2 regions of the Anaerobranca gottschalkii DSM 13577 genome follow, and region 2 is predicted to be linked to the other one. Evidence: a T-box and tRNA genes for the amino acid it is inferred to sense, from the RefSeq annotation. Region 2 holds a T-box; the other holds one or more tRNA genes.
What was found. The T-box of region 2 lies ahead of BMX60_RS09665 (glutamine--tRNA ligase/YqeY domain fusion protein). A T-box ahead of a tRNA ligase gene usually reads a tRNA of that ligase, here a tRNA-Gln.
Positions count from the first base shown of each region.

Region 1 (11,102 bases), on a different contig from region 2:
ATAGCTTACGAAGATTTGGGAACAGAAGGGATAAGAAAGCTAGAAGTAGTTGATTTTCCTGTCATTGTAGCTATAGATAGTCAAGGTAATAATTTTTATGAAATAGGCCAGCAAAAATATTTGCAAAGTAAATAGATTCAAGGCGAGAATTACTTAAAAATTCTCGCCTTGAATCTTTAAAATATGGTAATTTTTATGAATAGATATGTTATAATACAAAGGAAGGAGGTGCAAACATGATTTCCGTTTCCCACGAATGTCTAATGCATGCTACATATTTTGCCCCTAGGGGGAAAAAAAGATTACAATTACTAGGATCTCATTTAGCCCAAAGGTATTTAAGCCCGGTAGATAAATTGATCGGAATAATTGGAGATTCTGGGGCAGGTAAATCATTGCTAATTAGAGGTATTTTTCCTGGTTTAGAATTAACAAATGATGATGAAGGAATTAATATAAGGCCATTGCCTTTATTGACCCAATATGAAAAAGGATATTTTAAATCCCATTCTTATCACCTTGATGTAAGATTTGAATTGGCTTTTTGTCAAATTTGGGAATTGGCTGAGGCTGTAAAGGAAGCAATTCGCCAAGAAAAAAGGGTAATTATAGAACATTTTGAATTACTTTATCCCTATTTAGGGTTTAATGCCGATGTCTTAATAGGAATAGGAGAGGAAGTTATTATTACAAGACCAGGGGTTTTTGGTCCAGAACCGAAGGAAATTGCAGATATCGTTTTTAAATCAATTAAATTCAGGAGAATGGCCCATACAGCGGAAGATTTAACGGAAATGGTTTTAATGGACATGGGTTTAGAAAAGCCACAATTTCACAGTGATGTCAAACATGGATTTTTGCTAGAATTTCCTACAAAACCCAATATTGACTTACATGAAGTTGAAAGAAGGGTAAAAGAATTAATTGAGCAAGATTTAACAATATCTTATAGTGATGAAGAACATATTAATATAGGGAAGGAAATCGTTTTTCCTTGCACTGGTCCTAGAATTCATGTAAAAAAAACCGGTGAAATTAGAGGTTTTTATTTAATTAAGGATTTTAAATGGGATCCACTGCAAAAACTATATTTATTAGCAGGAGTAGTAGGTGTGGAAGAAAATCCACAGCAAATTAATATTTTTAAATAATGGAGGCAATAGTATGAGGATAGATCAACGTAAAACAGATGAACTTAGGAATGTATCAATAACAACGAATTATATTAAACATGCAGAAGGGTCTGTATTAATACAGACGGGAGATACTAAAGTTATTTGTACTGCTACTATAGATGAAAAAGTTCCACCATTTATAAAAGGGGAAGGGAAAGGATGGATCACTGCAGAATATTCTATGTTACCTAGGGCAACTAATGTAAGGAATGTCAGAGAAGCCTCTAAAGGTAAACAAGGTGGAAGAACGTTAGAAATCCAGCGGCTGATAGGTAGAGCACTTCGTTCTGTAGTCGATCTGAAAGCTTTAGGTGAAAGGACTATTTGGCTTGATTGTGATGTTATTCAAGCTGATGGCGGAACAAGGACTGCTGCAATAACAGGAGCATTTGTAGCTTTAGTTGAAGCTTGTAAATTATTAGTTGCTGAAGGGAAAATAAGTAAGCTGCCGATAACAGATTTTTTAGCTGCTACTAGTGTAGGTATAGTAGATGGTGAGGCAATGCTAGATTTAGCTTTTAATGAAGATAGTTCTGCAATGGTAGATATGAATGTGGTAATGACCGGTTCTGGAAAGTATGTTGAAATTCAAGGAACTGGAGAAGAAGCACCTTTTACTAAAGAACAATTCCTTGCTTTATTGGAGTTGGCGGAAAAAGGTATCAAAGAACTTATCCAAATTCAAAAGGAAGTTGTGGGAGAGATAGAGTTATACCTTCCAGAAGGTGATAAGGATGTTGAGCAGAATGGATAAATTGTTAATTGCAAGTAATAATCCTAAGAAAATCATTGAAATCAAAGAAATCCTAGGGGATTTCTTTGATGAATTTTATACATTTAATGATTTTGGTCTAGAATCTCCCGATGAAAATGGTACTACTTTTACAGAAAATAGTTTAATAAAAGGGGAATATGGTTGTAGGAAAACGGGGATGATTACTTTAGCCGACGATTCTGGTTTATGTGTAGATTATTTACAGGGAGAACCAGGAGTTTATTCGGCAAGATATGCAGAAGAAGGTAATGACATAAAAAATTATCAAAAAATTTTAGAAAAACTACATGGAGTCCCGTATCATCAAAGGACAGCATATTTTATCTCTGTTATAGCTTTGGTGTTTCCTGATGGCAAAAAAATTATTTCTGAAGGTAAAGTAGAGGGGATAATTGGCACAGAACCGAAAGGGGAGAATGGATTTGGTTATGATCCAATATTTTACCTTCCCCAATATCAATGTACTATGGCTGAACTGTCAAAAGAAGAAAAAAATAAAATAAGCCATAGGAGTATGGCACTTAAAAAATTAAAAGAACAATTGGAGGGGATTAAGTGATAGTAATACCAGTTTTTAGTGATACCCATGGCTTTAAAGAAACTATTAAAATGTGTGGTGAAATCGCCATGGGTTATGATTTCTTTTTTCACTTAGGTGATAATATTAAAGATGCATTGGAAATAGAAAGGCTCAGTGGTAAACAAGGGTTTAAAGTAGTAGGTAACACAGACCTAGGTGCTAAAGGAGATGAAAAGATATTACTTACAATAAAAGGAAAAAGGATACTATTGAGCCATGGTCATCAATTCGGTGTTAAAAGTGGTTTAACCCGCTTATCATATTACTGTGAAGAAAATAATATCGATTTAGCTATTTTTGGCCATACCCATGTAAGTTTAATTGAAGAATTTAATGGTATAAAGTTTTTTAATCCTGGCAGCCCTGTTTTACCAAGGGGTGGAACTAGAAGAAGCTACGGGGTTATATCTATTAGTGATGAAGGTATTTGGTTAGAATTAAAATCTTTATAAAAAATTTAAAAAAGGTATTTACAAATTGGAAATGTTTTTGTATAATAAAAATCGTTCCTCTTAGAAAAAATAAAAATAAAACACCTAAAAAATAAAAATAAAAAATAAAAAAAGGTGTTGACAAAAACAAAGAGGGATGATATAATAAATCTTGTCGTTGAGATGACGACGAAAAAAATAAAATACGCCCGTAGCTCAGGGGATAGAGCAACGGACTTCTAATCCGTGTGTCGGAGGTTCGAATCCTCCCGGGCGTGCCATTTAATTGATAGCACTGTGGTGGATGTAGCTCAGTTGGTTAGAGCGCCAGATTGTGGCTCTGGAGGTCGAGGGTTCGATTCCCTTCATTCACCCCATAAAATAAATTTATTAACTGACGATGGGGTATAGCCAAGTCGGTAAGGCACGGGACTTTGACTCCCGCATTCGTAGGTTCGAGTCCTGCTACCCCAGCCAAAGACGAGCCATTAGCTCAGTCGGTAGAGCACCTGACTTTTAATCAGGGTGTCCCGCGTTCGAGTCGCGGATGGCTCACCATTTGCGAGGATGGTGGAACTGGCAGACACGCTAGACTTAGGATCTAGTGCTTCGGCGTGAGGGTTCAACTCCCTCTCCTCGCACCAGTTTTGCGGAAGTGGCTCAGTGGTAGAGCATCGCCTTGCCAAGGCGAGGGTCGCGGGTTCAAATCCCGTCTTCCGCTCCAAATAATTGTTAACCCAGAGCAAGTTGCTCTTTTTTTTTGAATTTCTCTTGTCTTTAGGGAGAAAATAGGTTATAATTATTACTGTTAATTTAAAAATTTATAGATGCGAGGGTTCAACTCCCTCTCATCGCACCAGACTTTGAAACGATACCCGTAAGGGTATTTTTTGTACAATTAGAGAACTGTATATTTCTTAAACTGGTTTTAGTTATCAGTATATTTTATAGATGGAAGGTAAATATAAATACTATAAATTAGAAAATTTTTTTATAAATAAGCAATATCATAGAATAAATATTTTGCTTAAATAAAATTCTATGTTATAATTAGATGGTTAATTCTATATACATAAATTTTTTTCGTATTCAAGGAGGTATTATTGTGAAAGCAAATTGGGAAAAAACTGGTAAAAATGTAGGGGTATTAACTGTAGAAATTTCTGAAGAAGCTGTGGCAGCTGCCATTGACAAAGCATATATAAAACTTAGAAAAGAAATTAATCTTCCCGGCTTCAGAAAAGGTAAAGTGCCAAGAAATATTTTAGAAAAAAGGTTTGGTATAGAAATTTTTTATGAAGATGCAAGTCATTTCTTATTACAAGAGTATTACCCAAAAGCTGTAGAAGAAGTGAAAATCGAGCCTGTTGATAAACCAGAGATCGATATTGAACAAATGGAAGCTGGAAAACCTTTTATTTTTAAGGCTACTATTACTGTAAAACCAGAAGTTGAACTAGGTCAATACACTAAATTAGGTATAGAAAAAAATGAAAAGGAAGTTACAGAGGCAGATGTAGAAGCTGAGATTGAAAGAATCCGCAATCAAGATGCTGTTTTAGAAGTAGCTCCTGAAGGTTCAACTGTGGAAAATGGGGATACAGCAGTTATTGATTTTGTAGGTTCAATAGATGGTGTTGAATTCCCTGGTGGAACTGGCAATAACTATCCTTTAGTTATTGGATCAGGTACTTTCATTCCTGGTTTTGAAGAGCAGTTAATCGGTAAAAGTGTTGGAGATGTAGTCGATGTTAATGTAACTTTCCCAGAGGAATACCATGCTCAAGATTTGGCTGGTAAAGATGCGGTATTTAAAGTTACTATTAATGAAATTAAAAGAAAAGTGTTGCCCGAATTAAATGATGAGTTTGCTAAAGATCACAATTTTGAAAACCTTCAAGCATTAAAAGATGATGTTTTTAATAAACTAAAAGAAAAGGCAAAAGCTGAAGCTCAAAGGGAATATGAAAATAAAGTGTTTGAAAAGGTTTTAGAGAATTCACAAGTAGAAATTCCCCAAGTAATGATCGATGATAAAGTAGAAGATATGTTAAAAGAAATGGAACAAAACCTTGCTCAACAAGGACTAGACTTAGAGACATATTTTAAGTTTACTGGTACAACCAGAGAACAAGCTAAAGAACAACTTAAACAAAGGGCTGAAGAAGAGGTAAAGTTCTCTCTAATTATGGAAGCAATTATTCAAAAAGAAAACTTTGAAATTACTGAAGAAGAATACCAAAAAGAAATAGAAAGTATAGCTAAAGCATATAATCAAGATGTAGAAAAAATTAAGCCAATTCTAGAAGCACAAAAATCACTTGTAGAAGATGGAATTAAAAGAAGAAAAGCCTTCGAGTTAATTTTAGCTAACTAATTTTTACTGAATAAAAAGCTTAAATTAACATAAAATTAAAAGCTAGGAAGGTGGTTTGTAATGAATTTAATACCTATTGTAGTGGAGCAAACCAACAGAGGAGAACGTTCCTACGATATTTATTCACGTCTTTTAAAAGATAGGATAATTTTTATTGGAAGCCCTATTGATGATAATGTAGCAAATTTAGTTATTGCTCAACTTCTGTTTTTAGAAGCTGAAGACCCTGACAAAGATATATATTTATATATTAATAGTCCAGGGGGATCTGTATCTGCAGGTTTAGCAATGTATGATACTATGCAGTATATTAAGCCTGATGTTTCAACAATATGTGTAGGTATGGCTGCTAGTATGGGAGCATTTTTATTAGCTGCTGGTGCTAAAGGTAAACGCTTTGCTTTACCTAATAGTGAAATTATGATTCACCAACCTTCAGGTGGCTTCCAAGGTCAAGCTAGTGATATAAAAATACATGCAGAGCATATACTAAAAATTAAAAATAGAATTAATGAAATATTAGCAGAGAGAACTGGGCAGCCTATCGAGAAAATAGAAAGGGATTCAGATAGGGATAGATTTATGTCTGCCCAAGAAGCATTAGAGTATGGAATAATTGACAAAGTTATGGAGCGCCACACCCGTTAACTAAGAGAGGTGATCAAATGAAATTCAATGATGACAGAGGAAATTTAAAATGTTCCTTTTGTGGGAAGCCACAAGAGCAAGTAAGGAAATTAGTTGCAGGACCAGGTGTGTACATTTGTGATGAGTGTATAGAACTTTGTAATGAGATAATAGAAGAAGAATTTGCTGATGAAATTGATTTAGATGTTACAGATATCCCTAAACCTAAAGAAATAAAAGAAATATTAGATCAATATGTCATTGGGCAAGATAATGCTAAAAAAGCTTTATCTGTAGCAGTCTATAATCACTATAAAAGAATAAAATCTCCCGTTGATAACGATGATGTAGAATTACAAAAAAGTAATATTCTTCTTCTAGGGCCGACCGGTGTAGGTAAGACATTACTAGCCCAAACTTTAGCTAGGATTTTAAATGTACCTTTTGCCATTGCAGATGCTACATCTTTAACTGAAGCTGGATATGTTGGTGAAGATGTAGAAAATATTCTCCTTAAGTTAATCCAAGCAGCTGATTACGATGTAGAAAAAGCAGAAAAAGGTATAATCTATATTGATGAAATTGATAAAATTGCTAGAAAATCTGATAATCCATCGATTACCAGGGATGTTTCTGGTGAAGGAGTGCAACAAGCGTTATTGAAAATACTAGAAGGGACCGTTGCTTCTGTTCCACCTCAAGGTGGTAGAAAACATCCTCATCAGGAATTTATCCAAATAGATACCACTAACATTTTGTTCATTTGTGGTGGTGCCTTTGATGGCATTGAAAAAATTATTCAAAATAGAATTGGTAAAAAGGTATTAGGTTTTGGTTCTGATGTTAAAAGTAAAAATGAAATCAATATTGGAGAAATATTGAATAATATTCTCCCAGAGGATTTACTAAAATTTGGTTTAATCCCTGAGTTTGTAGGTAGAGTTCCAGTGGTAGCAACATTAGACTCACTAGATGAAGAAGCACTAATTAGAATATTAATCGAACCTAAAAATTCCTTAGTTAAACAATACCAAAAATTATTTAAAATGGATAATGTGGTATTGGAGTTCCAAGAAGAAGCATTGAAGGCAATTGCCGCTGAAGCAATAAAGAGAAAAACCGGTGCCCGTGGCTTAAGGGCAATAATGGAAAAATTAATGCAGGATATAATGTTTGACATTCCATCAAGAAATGATATTACTAAATGTATAATAACTAAGGAAACAGTAACTGAAAGGGCTGAACCAATTATAGTAACTGGTGAAAAAACTGCTAAAAAAAGGCGGAAAAAAGGTGAATCTGCATAGTTAAAGGAAGCTATAGGCTTCCTTTAATGTTTATTTTTAAATAATTATTTTTTAGTTTAAATGGATATTTCCCCTGTTCAATGTCAATAATAAGTAAGAAAAAAATTACTAAGTTTAAAAAGGGGGAATATCTATGTCTGATATATTGGGGATAATTACTGTAGTTCAAATATTTTTTGCTATAGTAATTGGGCTTTATTTTTGGAATCTATTAAAAGCACAACAAACTACTAAAGTTGCCATAGATAGAGAATCTAAAAAAGAAATGGAAAAACTTCAGCGAATGAGGGAAATTTGTTTAACAGAACCTTTATCTGAAAAAACGAGACCTACAACATTTCAGGAGATTATAGGTCAAGAGCAAGGATTAAAAGCCTTAAGAGCAGCTCTTTGTGGTAGTAATCCACAACATGTAATTATTTATGGACCACCAGGGGTAGGGAAAACAGCAGCAGCCCGTTTAGTTTTAGAAGAGGCAAAAAATAATCCTTTATCTCCATTTAAAAAGAGTGCTAAATTTGTGGAATTAGATGCTACTACAGCTAGGTTTGATGAGCGGGGGATAGCAGATCCTTTAATTGGTTCAGTTCATGACCCGATTTATCAGGGAGCTGGTGCTATGGGTATGGCAGGTATACCACAGCCTAAACCAGGAGCTGTAACTAAAGCCCATGGAGGAATTTTATTTATTGATGAAATTGGAGAATTACATCCTATTCAAATGAATAAACTATTGAAGGTGTTGGAAGATAGAAAGGTGTTTTTAGAGTCTGCTTATTACAGTTCTGAAGATCATAACATTCCACGACATATTCACGAAATATTTCAGAAAGGGTTGCCTGCAGATTTTCGTTTAGTAGGGGCAACTACAAGACAACCTGAAGAAATCCCTCCTGCTATTCGTTCTAGATGTGTAGAAGTATTCTTCAGGTCATTAAAACCTGATGAAATAGGTATTATATCATTAAATGCCTGTAGAAAAATAAATTTTCCTATAGAAGAACAGGCAATAGAGGTTATTAAAAAATATGCCACAAATGGCCGTGAGGCAGTTAATGTAGTCCAAATAGCAGCAGGAATTGCTATAAATGAGGGTAGAGATATTATTAAACAAAGTGATATTGAATGGGTCGTAAATAGTAGTCAAATTACACCAAGGCCAGAAAAGAAAGTATCCGCTAACCCTCAAATTGGTTGTGTTAATGGTTTAGCAGTATATGGTCCTAATATGGGTACACTTATCGAAATAGAAGTTACTGCCACAAAAAGTTCTGCAGGACGTGGTAATATTTATATTACTGGGGTTGTAGAAGAAGAGGAATTAGGTAGTGGTGCTAGAAAGATAAGAAGGAAAAGCATGGTTAAAGGCTCAATCGAGAATGTATTAACGGTGTTAAAGAGATATATGAAGGAAGATCCAAGGGATTATGATATCCATATAAATTTTCCAGGCGGTGTTCCAATTGATGGGCCTTCTGCTGGAGTAGGGATAGCTACTGCTATTTATTCTGCTATAACTGGTAAGTATATAGATTCTAAAATTGCTATGACTGGTGAAGTTTCAATACGGGGATTTGTTAAACCTGTAGGTGGCATTGTTCCTAAAATAGAAGCTGCCCGTCAAGCTGGGGTAACAAGGGTTTTTATCCCTAAAGATAATTTTCAAGAAATTTTAAGGGATATCAAAGAAATTGAGATAATTCCCGTTGAAACGGTGGATGAATTATTGAAAGCTATATTTGTAGAAGGATTAAGTGTTCAAAGGGTTACAGTTCTTAGTACAGTATCTATAGGGCAAGGATAGTCTCCTTGTCTTTTTTTTCATGATGGTATAAAATACAATTAATTAACAATAACAAATTATTACAAAAAAGTTGGGGGTGTAACATTTGGAGCAAAGGATGAGAAAATTACCTTTAATGCCATTGAGGGGAATAATTGTTTTCCCTAATATGATTATACATTTAGATGTTGGAAGAGAAAAATCTGTGGCAGCATTAAATGCTGCAATGGTAAATGATAGTGAAATAATTTTAGTAACTCAAAAGGATAGTAGAGTTGAAGAGCCTAAAGAAGAAGATTTATACAGTTTTGGGACTTTAGCGGAAATTAAACAAGTATTAAAATTGCCCGGTGGTACTATTAGAGTATTAGTTGAAGGGGTAAATAGAGTAAAAATTAAGGAATACATTTATAATGAAAATTACATTGAAGTAGAAGCAGAATTGCTGTTAGAAAATGAAGAAATAAATACTGAAATGGAAGCTTTAATGCGTAATGTTTTATATCAATTTGAACAATACATAAAACTAAGTAAAAAAATCCCGCCAGATACTTTAGAAGTTGTGGAAAATGTCAATGAACCGGGTAGGTTTGCAGATCTTATAACTTCCCATTTGACTCTAAAGGTAGAACAAAAACAGGAAGTCCTTGAAGCCATATCTCCTAAGGAGAGGTTGTTTAAAGTATTAGAAATTTTATCAAAGGAAATTCAGATTTTAGAAATAGAAAGAAATATCAGTAACAGGGTTAAAAAGCAGATAGAAAAAACACAAAAAGAATACTATTTAAGGGAACAGATTAAAGCAATTCAAAAGGAATTAGGTGAAACCCAAAAAGAAGAGGTTGATGAGTATAGAAAAAAACTGAATTCATTAGGTATTAGTGAAGAAATTAAAAATAAAATAGAAAAAGAGATCGATAGGTTAGAGAAAATGGCCCCTAATGCTGCAGAAAGTACTGTACTTAGAAACTATTTAGATTGGGTATTAGGTTTGCCGTGGAATACTTATACTAAAGATAGACTAGATATACAAAATGCTGAAAAAATTTTAGATGAAGACCATTATGGTTTAACCAAAGTTAAAGAAAGGATATTAGAATTCTTAGCAGTAAAACAACTTACACAAAATTTAAAAAGTCCAATTATCTGTTTAGTTGGACCACCAGGAGTTGGTAAAACTTCCTTAGCTAAATCTATAGCCCGATCCCTAGAAAGGAAATTTGTTCGTATTTCCTTAGGGGGAGTTAGAGATGAAGCAGAAATAAGGGGCCATAGAAGGACCTATGTCGCTGCTCTTCCTGGTAGAATTATCCAAGGGATGAAAACTGCTGGTTCCTCAAACCCAGTATTTTTACTTGACGAAATAGATAAAATGAGTATGGATTTTAGGGGAGACCCTTCTGCAGCTTTATTAGAGGTATTGGATCCAGAACAAAATTCTACTTTTAGTGATCATTATATAGAATTACCCTTCGATTTAAGTAAAGTATTGTTTATAACAACTGCCAATGCTCTACATCCAATTCCTAGACCACTTTTAGATAGAATGGAAGTTATTTATATTGAAGGCTATACAGAAGAGGAAAAATTGGCTATTGCCAAAAAGTATCTACTCCCTAAGAAAATGAAAGAACATGGATTAGAAGTTAATCAATTTATAGTTTCTGAACAGGCCCTAACTAAAGTAATTAGAGAATATACTAGGGAAGCTGGTGTTAGAAACTTAGAAAGGGTTTGCGCTACCCTTTGTAGAAAAGGAGCTAAAGAAATAGTTAGAGGAGCTGAAAAAGTAAAAATTACTGCTCAAAACCTCCACACATATTTAGGAGCCCCTAAATATCGTTGGGGTGTTAGGGAAGAGAAAGATGAAGTGGGAGTAGCTACAGGTTTAGCTTGGACAGAAACAGGGGGAGATATTTTAGCAGTTGAAGTAACTACTATGCCAGGGACAGGAAAATTGATTTTAACAGGAAAATTAGGTGAAATAATGCAGGAATCAGCTAGGGCAGCATTGAGTTTAATTCGTTCTAAAGCTCATCAACTGAAC
Region 1 covers NZ_FOIF01000021.1:20,797-31,898, forward strand. Annotated here, with positions in the region: gene BMX60_RS06580 (Fe-S-containing hydro-lyase) at 1-135, shown strand, start outside; gene BMX60_RS06585 (P-loop NTPase family protein) at 237-1,151, shown strand; gene rph (ribonuclease PH) at 1,165-1,929, shown strand; gene rdgB (RdgB/HAM1 family non-canonical purine NTP pyrophosphatase) at 1,922-2,509, shown strand; gene BMX60_RS06600 (YfcE family phosphodiesterase) at 2,506-2,982, shown strand; tRNA gene BMX60_RS06605 (tRNA-Arg) at 3,167-3,242, shown strand; tRNA gene BMX60_RS06610 (tRNA-His) at 3,262-3,338, shown strand; tRNA gene BMX60_RS06615 (tRNA-Gln) at 3,363-3,438, shown strand; tRNA gene BMX60_RS06620 (tRNA-Lys) at 3,444-3,519, shown strand; tRNA gene BMX60_RS06625 (tRNA-Leu) at 3,523-3,605, shown strand; tRNA gene BMX60_RS06630 (tRNA-Gly) at 3,611-3,685, shown strand; gene tig (trigger factor) at 4,067-5,338, shown strand; gene clpP (ATP-dependent Clp endopeptidase proteolytic subunit ClpP) at 5,399-5,986, shown strand; gene clpX (ATP-dependent Clp protease ATP-binding subunit ClpX) at 6,004-7,272, shown strand; gene lonB (ATP-dependent protease LonB) at 7,406-9,076, shown strand; gene lon (endopeptidase La) at 9,162-11,102, shown strand, end outside.
Region 1: it encodes a tRNA-Gln, which carries the amino acid that the T-box ahead of BMX60_RS09665 (glutamine--tRNA ligase/YqeY domain fusion protein) is inferred to sense. The anticodon was not compared.

Region 2 (11,102 bases):
TTTTCTCATCTTTCATTATAGGTGCTAAAGCAGCTATTGCCGATGAACCACAAATTGCTGTTCCCACCGCCAGAAAAGCTGTAAAGATTTTATCACATTTTATTAAATACTTTCCTAAGAATATAATTAAAATAATAGTTATTAGAATATGTAGACCTATAATGACAATCCCTTTGAAACCTAATACTGCAAAACCAGATAATGTTAAACGAAAACCTAAAAGTACAATCCCTAGTTCTAAAAAGTATTTGCTGATAAAGGCTACTCCTTTATCAATTTTTTCTGAAACACCTATAGTATTTTTAATAATCATACCGAGGATTATTCCAATGGTTATTGCCTCTAGGGTAATAATAGGTTTAAATAGATTATTTAAAGACTTTGAAATAAAAGCAAGAAATATTATGAAAATAACTCCTAATAGATTAGAAATAACACTTAGCATTAATATAAAACCTCCCAAGTTTAAACATTTTCATTATCTTCACTAAAATCCACTTTTTCCTGTAAGTTATCATGATATGTATCTACATAAAAATTACCATTAGTATCAATGGTACAATACATAACTTCACTAACTTCCTTAACATTATAGTTTTTTAATATTTTCAACAAATCTTTTCCTTTTAGGTTTTTCTTTTGCAAGTTTTCATAGATAATTTGGCCACCAATGATTAACTCAGTAGCTATACCATCTCCCTTAGGTTTAGTGATGGCTAAATCCTCGATTTTAACATTATCTTTCTCAGGTTTTTTTATTATAGAAAGATCTCCATTTATCTCTAATATACCATATTGAACATCATTTATATTAAAACAATCTTTTTTCCTTAGTAATTCATTTAATTCATCTACACTATATCTTGCTTTATTAAGGTTTTGCTCTAACAACTTTCCTTCGTGTATAGCTAATATAGGTTCTCCCTCTACTACTTTTCTAAAAGGGCGATTTTTTAAAGATATATATGATACCAAACCTGTTAAAGCTCCAAAAAGGACTAAGCCAACGAGATGCTGATAAGTTTTTTGATTTAGGTCTGTAGCTAAATTTGCTGCAATAGATCCAAAGGTAATGCCATTTATGTATTCATAGAGTGTTAGTTGAGAAATCTGTTGCCTACCTAATAACCTGGTTACAAACAATATTGTAAAAAAAGCTAATACTGTTTGAATTATTACCTCTAAAAATTCCATAATTACACCCCATTTTTTCATTAGAGTTTTTTTTTATTTATTCTGTAATTATTTAAATACTTATGAGGAAATATATATATTGAAAAATTCTTGAAGGAGAATAAAAATGGAGTCAATACTCACTGAAGTTTTATTTACCATTATTTTTGTAATTTTAGGTTTCCTATTATTATATTATTTGGTAAAAAGGGAATATTTATAAACCGGTGGTGACCCACCGGTTATTTTCCTATTCTTCAAAAAGTAGTTTATAAGCTTTCATATCCCTAATACTATCAAGCTCTTTATCTTTTTTCATGTATGATATTAACTTTTCATCAAGTCGAGTCGCTGTAATTAAATCCCGTAAAGCATTTTCTTTTTTACCTATTAAAGCGTAATAACAACTCCGATTATAGTAAAGGACCGCTATATCTTTATTCTTCTTTATCCCTTCTGACAATAATTTAATACCTGTTAAATAATCCCCTCCTTCCCCGTAAATATGGGCTAAGTTAAAATAGGAATAAGGATAATAGGGGTTTTCTTCAATACTTCTTAAGTAATATTCCTTTGCCTTTTCTATATTTCCTAATTTTTTGTGAATTACACCTAAATTAAATAGAGCTTTATAATTGGTTCCATCTATTTTAAGTGCTTTTTCTGTCAATTCCAATGCTTGTTGATAATCCCCCAGTTCTTCATAAATTGAACCTAAATTTACATAAGCCCAAAAGTAATTTTCTTCTATCTCAATAGTTTTTTTATAATGGATTATTGCTTTTTCTTTATCACCTAATTCATCATAAATGTTAGCCAGAAAAAAATGGGCATGATAATACTTAGGATCTAATTCAATTGCCTTTTTATAACTTTCAATGGCTCTATGTATTTCACCTATTTCTTCTAATGTAATGGCTAAACTATAGTAACCACTGGGATTTTGAGGATCTATTTCTGTTAACCGTTTTAAAATTTTTTCACTTTGAGCCAGATCACCTATTTCCCCAAATAACAACCCTAATTCTAGCAATAATTCAGGATCATTTTCACCACCATAGAGATTATACCCTTTCAAATAGTATTTTAAAGCTTTATCTAATTGATTTTTCTCCCTAAATTGATTACCTATAATCTTATAATTATTTAACATATAACTTTTTTCCATACCTTCAATCCCTGACCTTTTTGTTAAATTTTTTATTATTATTTTAACACATCTAATAACTTTATACCGGTAATTACTATTATTAATCTAGAAAAATCCCTTAAAGTATTATAAAATTTAGTTATATTTAGTAAAAGAAAAGAGGTTATTTTTATGGAGCTACCAAAACCCTTTTTAACGAAAATGGAAGAATTATTAAAGGGAGAGTTTCCTAGTTTCCTAGACAGCTATAATCAACCAAAAAACTCAGGTCTTAGAGCAAATTCATTGAAAATCAGCTCCCAAGAACTATCAGAAAAACTACCATACCTTAAAGATCAAATACCTTGGTGTAGTGATGGTTTTTATTACGATGATGAGAAATACAGACCTGCTAAACATCCATATTACTATGCCGGCCTCTACTATATTCAAGAACCTAGTGCTATGTTACCGGCAGAGTTGTTGGATGTCCAGCCCTATGATAAAGTATTAGACCTTTGTGCAGCTCCTGGAGGAAAATCTTTACAATTAGCTGCCAAGTTAAATAATACTGGCCTTCTAGTAGTTAATGATATCAATGAACGGCGAAGTAAAATTTTATTAAAAAACATAGAACGATATGGAGTAAAAAATATTCTAGTTCTAAATGAAAGTCCTCAAAATATTGCCCAATATTTCCAAAGCTTTTTTGATAAAATACTAGTTGATGCCCCTTGTTCCGGTGAAGGAATGTTTAGAAAAGATCCCCAAATGATCAAGGTTTGGAGTGAAGAAGAAGTTAATAAATATGTCCATTGGCAAAGGGAGATTTTGAGTTGGATACCTAAACTAATTAAACCTGGTGGAACGGTGGTGTATTCTACTTGCACTTTTTCCCCAGAGGAAAATGAGTTTCAAGTAAATAATTTTCTCAAATCTTATCCCCAATTCTCATTGGAAAAAAGTCAAAGGATTTGGCCCCATCTAGCTAAAGGAGAAGGGCATTTTGTCTCTGTTTTAAAGGATACCAGAGATATTTCACCAGCAAGTTCACAAGATAAAAATAGTTATACCTTAGATAAACAATCATTGGACGCCCTTAAAGATTTTAGTATGGATATTTGGAAAGATCCTTCCTTTATATTTTCTCTTCTACCTGATAATGGGTTTTTAGTAGAGAGAAAAGGACATATTCTTTGGGAAAATAAAGATTTGCCGTCTTTGAAAGGCTTAAAGGTTTTAAGATCTGGCTTTCTTTTAGGTACTATCCAAAAAGGCCGTTTTAAACCTAGTCAAGCTCTAGCAATGGCTATAAACAAAGATCAATGTCAAAAAGGGGTCCAGATAGTACACTTAAATTCTAATAATGAAAAGGACCTAAACTTAGCTATCCGATACTTAAAAGGTGAGACAATTTCCCTTGAAGGAATTAAGTGGCCTAAAGGTTGGCATCTAATTTCTATAGATCATTATCCACTAGGTTGGGCTAAAAGTTCAGACCTATGGTTGAAAAATGAGTATCCCCCTGGTTGGAAATATGAAGAAGGAGAAATGAAGAATGGGTAAAAAGATGCGATTAGATAAAGTATTAGCTAATATGGGCTTTGGTTCGAGAAAAGATATAAAAAAGTTAGTTAAAGCTGGTAAAGTCTCTATAAATGGAGAATTGGCTAATGATCCCTCAGCTTACGTTGATCCCTATTGTGATGAAATTATTTTGAGTGGTAAACCTGTTATTTATAAAGAATTCATTTATATTATGATGAATAAACCACCGGGTGTATTATCGGCTACTGAAGATGATCGAGATCCAGTGGTAGTAGACCTTTTAAAAGAAGAAGATAAAGCCTTTAAACCTTTTCCAGTTGGTAGGTTAGATAAAGATACTGAGGGTCTTCTCCTCTTAACTAATGATGGGAAACTAGCCCATAAACTCACTTCCCCTAAAAAAAAGGTACCTAAAATTTACTATGCCGATGTTTTAGGTGAAGTAACTCAAAGGGATGTTGAAATCTTTAGCAAAGGTGTTACTTTAGATGATGGTTATCGCACAATGCCTGGCCAGTTAGAAATAATTAAATCAGGGGAAATTTCCCAAATCCAATTAACCATTTATGAGGGCAAGTTTCACCAGGTAAAAAGGATGTTTCAGGCAGTAGGTAAAAGGGTAATTTATCTTAAACGTATTGCCATGGGTGATTTAAAGTTAGATGAAAATTTGAAATTAGGTCAATATCGACATTTAACAGAAGAAGAACTAGCTTTGCTAACTAAGTAAAGCTAGTTCTTTATTGTTTAAATTTTTAAAAATAGAGGAAGAAAAATTATTGGGAATCTACCAGTTTACCAAAGGATAGCACTTTTTCTTTTAATGATATTCCTTTTATTTTACGGCAAATTCTCTTTAACTGAAGGCTTTCATTTTTTGTTACTAAAGAGATAACTGTCCCTTTAGCACCCATTCTCCCACATCTTCCACTTCTATGGATATATCCTTTTTCATCGTAAGGTAAATCGAAGTTTATCACATGGGTTATCCCAGGAATATCTAGTCCTCTAGCAGAAACTTCTGTAGCCAATAATATTAAAATTTTTCCCTTTTTAAAACTTTGGATAGCATCAACCCTTTCCCTTTTCCCTGTATTACTTGATAGAACTTTGAATGTATGGCCCTTAAAGGTCAATTTTGCTTCTAGTTCTAAAAGTTTATGATGGTTGTTGACAAAACATAGAACTTTCATTTTTTCATTCTTCAATATTTTAGATAAGATATCTACCTTTTTTCTTCCTTCTACTTCGATATAAAAATGTTGGGTATTACTACCACTTTCTTCTTTTTTGATTTGAATCAGTTGAGGATTTTTAGTTAAGCTTAACGCAAGTTCCTCTACTTCCCTTGGCAAAGTTGCGGAAAAGCATAAGATTTGCCTATCACGCAATGTGGCATCGACAATAGTTTTAATTTTATTTATATGTTCTTTTGCCATCAGTGCATCAAATTCATCTAGTACAATAGTTTTTATTCCATGTAATTTCAACTTTTTCAGGTTCATCAACTCTATTACCCGGCCTACTGAACCGATAACTATTTGAGGTTTTTCTTTAAGCTTTTCTATTTGCTTATTTATGTTGGCTCCTCCAATTAATGGAATAGCTTTTATTTCAGAGCCTTGGGACCATTCTGTTATTACTCCATAAATTTGCATCACTAGTTCGTGGGAAGGTGCTAAAATTAACCCTTGAACTGTTTTATTCTTAGGATCTATTTTTTCTAACAAAGGAATTATGTAGGCCAAAGTTTTTCCAGTACCGGTAGGAGAATGGGCTATTACATCCTTTCCTTCTAAAATATGGGGTATGCTTTCTAATTGTATTGGAGTTGGTTTAGAAAATTTATGATTCTCCCAAGCCTCTTTAATAAAGGGTTTTAATCTTTCTAATATCTGCCAATTTTCTTTATCCTTTTTCATCTGCAACATTCCTTTCAGAATCACTTTGATTTATTTTCCCTTATTATATCACCTTTTTTGCTAATTAATATATTTCCCCCATTATATTTTATTTTTTTCTTTTTAGTGTATAATTAAGGTAAAAAGTTTAGGAGGTTTTTATATGGCAACTGTTATTAGTAAACCTATCCTCATCAACGGTAAAGAGATAAAAAATAGGATTTTAATGCCACCCCTTGTCTGTTTTAACTGGGCCGATGATGATGGTTTCCAAACCGTTGACCGTCAACGACACTATGGTCTAAGGGCTGAAGGAGGTACAGGACTAATAATTATTGAAGCTGCTGCCGTTTCTAAAGAAGGGCGATTAGCCACTAGTCAATTGGGAATTTGGAAAGATGAACACATACCTCAATTCGCTAAGATAGCCCAAAAGTGTCATCAAGAAGGAACTAAAGTAATTCTTCAAATTGTTCACGCTGGTATGAAATCAGTAGGTGATAAAGTTTTAGTTCCTTCTCCTATTGAAGAAAATAATACTAAAGATAATTCTACCCAATACATACCTATGACTTTAGAGGATATAGAGAAGGTAAAAGAGGACTTTATAAACGGGGCAATCCGTGCTAAAAAAGCTGGCCTTGACGGTGTCGAGATTCATGGTGCCCACAGCTATCTCCTCAATCAATTTACTTCACCATTAATAAATAAAAGGGATGACCTCTACGGCGGTAGCATGGAAAATAGATTTAGGTTACCTTTAGAAATTGTCAGTGCTATACGAATAGCTTGTGGACAAGACTTCATAATTGGTTATCGCTTTGGAGTAAATGACCCTACTTTTGTTGAAGATAAATATTTAGCTCAGGAATTAGAAAAAGCAGGTGTAGATATTTTAAATGTCTCTAATGGTATTGGTATCAAAAATTTAGATGTACCAAAGGATTTCCCCTTTTCTTTTATCACTTATATGGGTGTAGAAATCAGGAAAGCTGTTAATATTCCAGTAGCTTGTGTATTTGGTATAAGGGTGCCAAAGGAAGCAGAATATCTTTTAGAAAATGACTTAATTGATATGGTTGCAGTAGGACGAGCTTTATTAGCTGATCCTAACTGGACAAATAAAGCTATAAAAGGTGAAGATGTAAATTTATGTTATCATTGTAAACCTAGATGTAAATATAGCGTAGATGGTCATACTTGCCCTTGGTTTAAAACACTAAATTTTTAGAGTATTTATTGACAAGAAAATCCACCTTTGATAGTATATATTACACCAAAAGTTAAAAACTAATATTAAATAATTGAATATTTTATGGCGATGATGAGAAGAGTAGATTAAATTTGTTCTTGCCAGAGAGCTCCGGTAGCTGGAAAGGAGTATGAACATTTAATTGAACCAAGGCTCTGAGCTTCACACGGAACCTTTAAGCTTAAAGGGGATGCTGTGACAGTAGCTCCTGTTATAGAGCATAGGTATTGATATACCTTCTAAGATCAATATGGTGACATATTGATAAATTGGGGTGGCACCGCGAAAGCAACTTTCGTCCCCAAGGCTTAAGGTCTTGGCGACGAAAGTTTTTATTTTATAAATAATTTTTAAATAATAAAGGAGGTTATATTTATGGCTGAAGAAAATAATGTGGTTAAAGATCCCTTAGCTTATAACTTTCTCCATTTAGAAGTTGAAAGGGATATAAAAGATGGTACATACAGTAGAGAAATATGTACCCGTTTTCCACCGGAGCCTAATGGATATTTACATTTAGGTAGTGCTTATGCCATCAATATTAGCTATACAATTGCTAAAAAGTTTGGTGGTACCTTTAATCTTAGATTTGACGATACTAACCCTTTAAAAGAAAAGGAAGAGTATGCCCAAGCGATTATTGATGATATGTATTGGCTAAAGTTTATACCAGATAGAATTTTATATGGATCCGACTACTTTGAAAAGACTTATGAATATGCAGTTCAATTGATTAAAAAGGGAAAGGCCTATGTCTGTGATCTAACCCCTGAAGAAATAAGGGAATATCGGGGTACACTAACGGAACCGGGGAAAGAAAGCCCATATAGAAACCGTAGTGTAGAGGAAAATTTAGACTTATTTGAAAGGATGAAGAACGGAGAATTCCCTGCTGGTTCTAAAGTTTTAAGGGCAAAGATTGATATGGCTTCACCAAATATCAATATGAGGGATCCTGTTATGTACAGAATCATTCATGCTGAACATTATCGCCAGGGAAGCAAATGGTGTATTTACCCAATGTACGATTATGCCCATCCTCTGCAAGATGCTATTGAAGGGGTAACCCATTCCCTATGCTCCATAGAGTTTAAAGACCACCGCCCTTTATATGAATGGTTCCTTAAAGAGCTAGAAATCCCTGAACCACCAAAACAAAGGGAGTTTGGTAGATTTAATTTAACCGGTGTAGTAACAAGTAAACGATATTTAAAAGAATTAGTTTATGGTAATTATGTAGATGGCTGGGATGATCCACGATTACCGACAATCAAAGGATTGAGAAGAAGGGGATATACCCCAGAGAGTATTCACAGCTTTTTAGGGGAAATTGGAATTTCTAAAGATCAAAGTACAGTAGATATATCTATGTTAGACCATTGCTTAAGGGAAGATCTCAAAGAAAAGGTTAATACAGTAATGGCAGTATTTGATCCTTTAAAAGTAGTCATCACTAATTACCCTGAAGGGGAAGAAGAACTTTTAGAAATTGAAAATAACAGTCTAAATCCCCAATTAGGATCAAGAATGGTGCCTTTTGGTAGAGAAATTTACATTGAGCGGGAAGATTTTATGGAAGAACCGGTAAAGGGATTTAAGCGGTTATCCCCCGGTGTAGAAGTTCGTTTAAAGGGAGCATATTTTATTAAATGCAACGAAGTAATAAAAAATAAACAGGGTGAAATTGTAGAACTCCATTGTACTTATGATCCCCAAACAAAGAGTGGTAGTGGCTTTAATGAAAGAAAACCAAAAGGAACAATCCACTGGGTTCCTGTTAAAAACTGTATATATGCAGATGTCCATCTATATGATCGCTTGCTTTTAGATGACGATTTACTTAAAGATGAAACTAAAACATGGGAAGAAAAAATTAACCCCCAATCCTTCATCAAATTAACTAACTGTGTAATTGAGCCTACTATTAAAGATGCTAGTATTGGAGATAAGTTTCAATTTATCAGACAAGGATATTTCTGTGTAGATAGTAAATATACCACTAAAGAAAAGCTGGTCTTTAACAGAATCGTTCCCTTAAAAGATTCTTGGAAAAAGAAGTAATGATAAATCTTCCTTTTTCTCCAAATTAGGGTATAATAAAAAAGGACAAATAAATTTTTGGGAGGTAATTTAATGTTAGTTTCTGCTAGTAAAATGTTAAAGGATGCTAGAGCTGGTCAGTATGCTGTAGGACAATTTAATATCAATAACCTAGAGTGGACAAAGGCTATACTTACCACTGCTCAAGAAAATAACTCTCCTGTTATTTTGGGGGTATCAGAAGGTGCCGGTAAATACATGGGCGGTTATAAGACCATTGTTGGTATGGTAAAGGGCATGATTGAAGAATTAAACATAACAGTTCCTGTAGCAATCCATCTAGACCATGGTAGTTATGAAGGAGCTATAAAAGCTATGGAAGCAGGGTTTACATCTGTAATGTTTGATGGTTCCCACTACCCAATCGAAGAAAATATCCAAAAAACTAAAGAAATTATTCAATTAGCTCACTCTAAAGGTATTTCTGTGGAAGCTGAAGTAGGTTCTATTGGTGGAGAAGAGGATGGTGTAGTAGGTACTGGAGAAATAGCAGATCCTCAAGAGTGTAAAGCAATTGCTGAACTAGGTGTCGATATGCTTGCTGCTGGTATCGGTAATATCCATGGAAAATATCCAGAAAACTGGCAAGGATTAAACTTTGAAGCCTTAGAAAGAATTAAAGCTGCTACCGGTGAATTGCCACTAGTGTTACACGGTGGAACTGGTATTCCAGAAGATATGATTAAAAAGGCTATTTCTTTAGGTGTTGCTAAAATAAATGTTAATACTGAAAAACAATTAGCCTTTGCCCAAGCTACTAGAAAGTATTTTGAAGAAGGTAAAGATTTACAAGGTAAAGGTTATGACCCCCGTAAAATCTTAGCACCTGGTTATGAAGCAATCAAAAAGACTGTTAAGGAAAAAATGGAGCTTTTCGGCTCTATAAACAAAGCTTAAAAATAATAATTACAAAAGCCCCAATGGAAAATTGGGGCTTTTAATTTTAAACAAGTTGTTATATAATAAAGTTTGTGAAAAAATTCTTTTATAAAACAGTGGATAACATTATAGAAAGGAGACCTATTAAGTTGAAAACAAAAAATCGTGGTTTAGTTGTAGTTTTAGCAGGTCTAGGAGTTAATCTTATGTTAGGAACATTATATGCTTGGGGTGTTATAGCAAAAGCTCTGAGAAGTGAATTTGGCTGGACAGCTACACAAACTCAAATACCATATATGGTAGCATGTGCCCTATTTGCCTTTTCTATGGTACCTGGAGGAAAGTTACAAGATAAGTTAGGGCCAAGATTTGTTATTATGATTTCTTCTATTTTAGCAGGTATTGGTTTAGTTTTATCTGGATATATTTTAACTTTACCGGCATTGGTTATTGGTTTTGGTCTAATTTTTGGAATGGCTATGGGAATGGGCTATGCAGCACCTACTCCTGCAGCGATTAAGTGGTTTCATCCAACTCAAAAGGGAATTATATCAGGAATAGTAGTAAGTGGTTTTGGCCTTGCCCCAGTTTATGTAGCTCCTTTAACGACATATTTAATAGAAACTCAAGGTGTTGCCAAAACTTTTTACATCCTAGGAATAGCTTTCTTTACAGGAATAATGTTATTAGCACAGTTAATAAATAATCCTCCCCTCAATTATGAACCTCCACAGCCTAAGAAAGTATCAGCAAAGAAAACTTCTATAAGTTCAAATTCCTTAGATTATAATTGGAAAGAAACTTTAAAAACTAAACAATTTTATATGATCTGGACTATTTTTTGTTTCGGAACCTTTGCTGGGCTTTTAGTTATAGGTCAACTTTCAAATATCGGATTGGAGCAAGCTGGTATCCAAAAAGCTTTTACCCTTACAATTATTTATGCTATTTTTAATGCCTTAGGTAGAATTTCTTGGGGAGTAATTTCAGACTCTATAGGGCGAAAAAATTCCCTCTTAGCCATGTACTTTATTCAAGTAATAGCTTTTGCGTTAATGCCTTTCTTTACTAATCCTTTTACTCTAACTTTAGGAATTGCTACTGTAGGCTTTACCTTCGG
Region 2 covers NZ_FOIF01000049.1:2,329-13,430, reverse strand. Annotated here, with positions in the region: gene BMX60_RS09700 (YeiH family protein) at 1-445, opposite strand, end outside; gene BMX60_RS09695 (DUF421 domain-containing protein) at 466-1,194, opposite strand; gene BMX60_RS09690 (tetratricopeptide repeat protein) at 1,424-2,341, opposite strand; gene BMX60_RS09685 (RsmB/NOP family class I SAM-dependent RNA methyltransferase) at 2,495-3,868, shown strand; gene BMX60_RS09680 (pseudouridine synthase) at 3,861-4,580, shown strand; gene BMX60_RS09675 (DEAD/DEAH box helicase) at 4,627-5,772, opposite strand; gene BMX60_RS09670 (oxidoreductase) at 5,915-6,982, shown strand; T-box leader at 7,064-7,309, shown strand; gene BMX60_RS09665 (glutamine--tRNA ligase/YqeY domain fusion protein) at 7,379-9,064, shown strand; gene fba (class II fructose-1,6-bisphosphate aldolase) at 9,137-10,000, shown strand; gene BMX60_RS09655 (L-lactate MFS transporter) at 10,132-11,102, shown strand, end outside.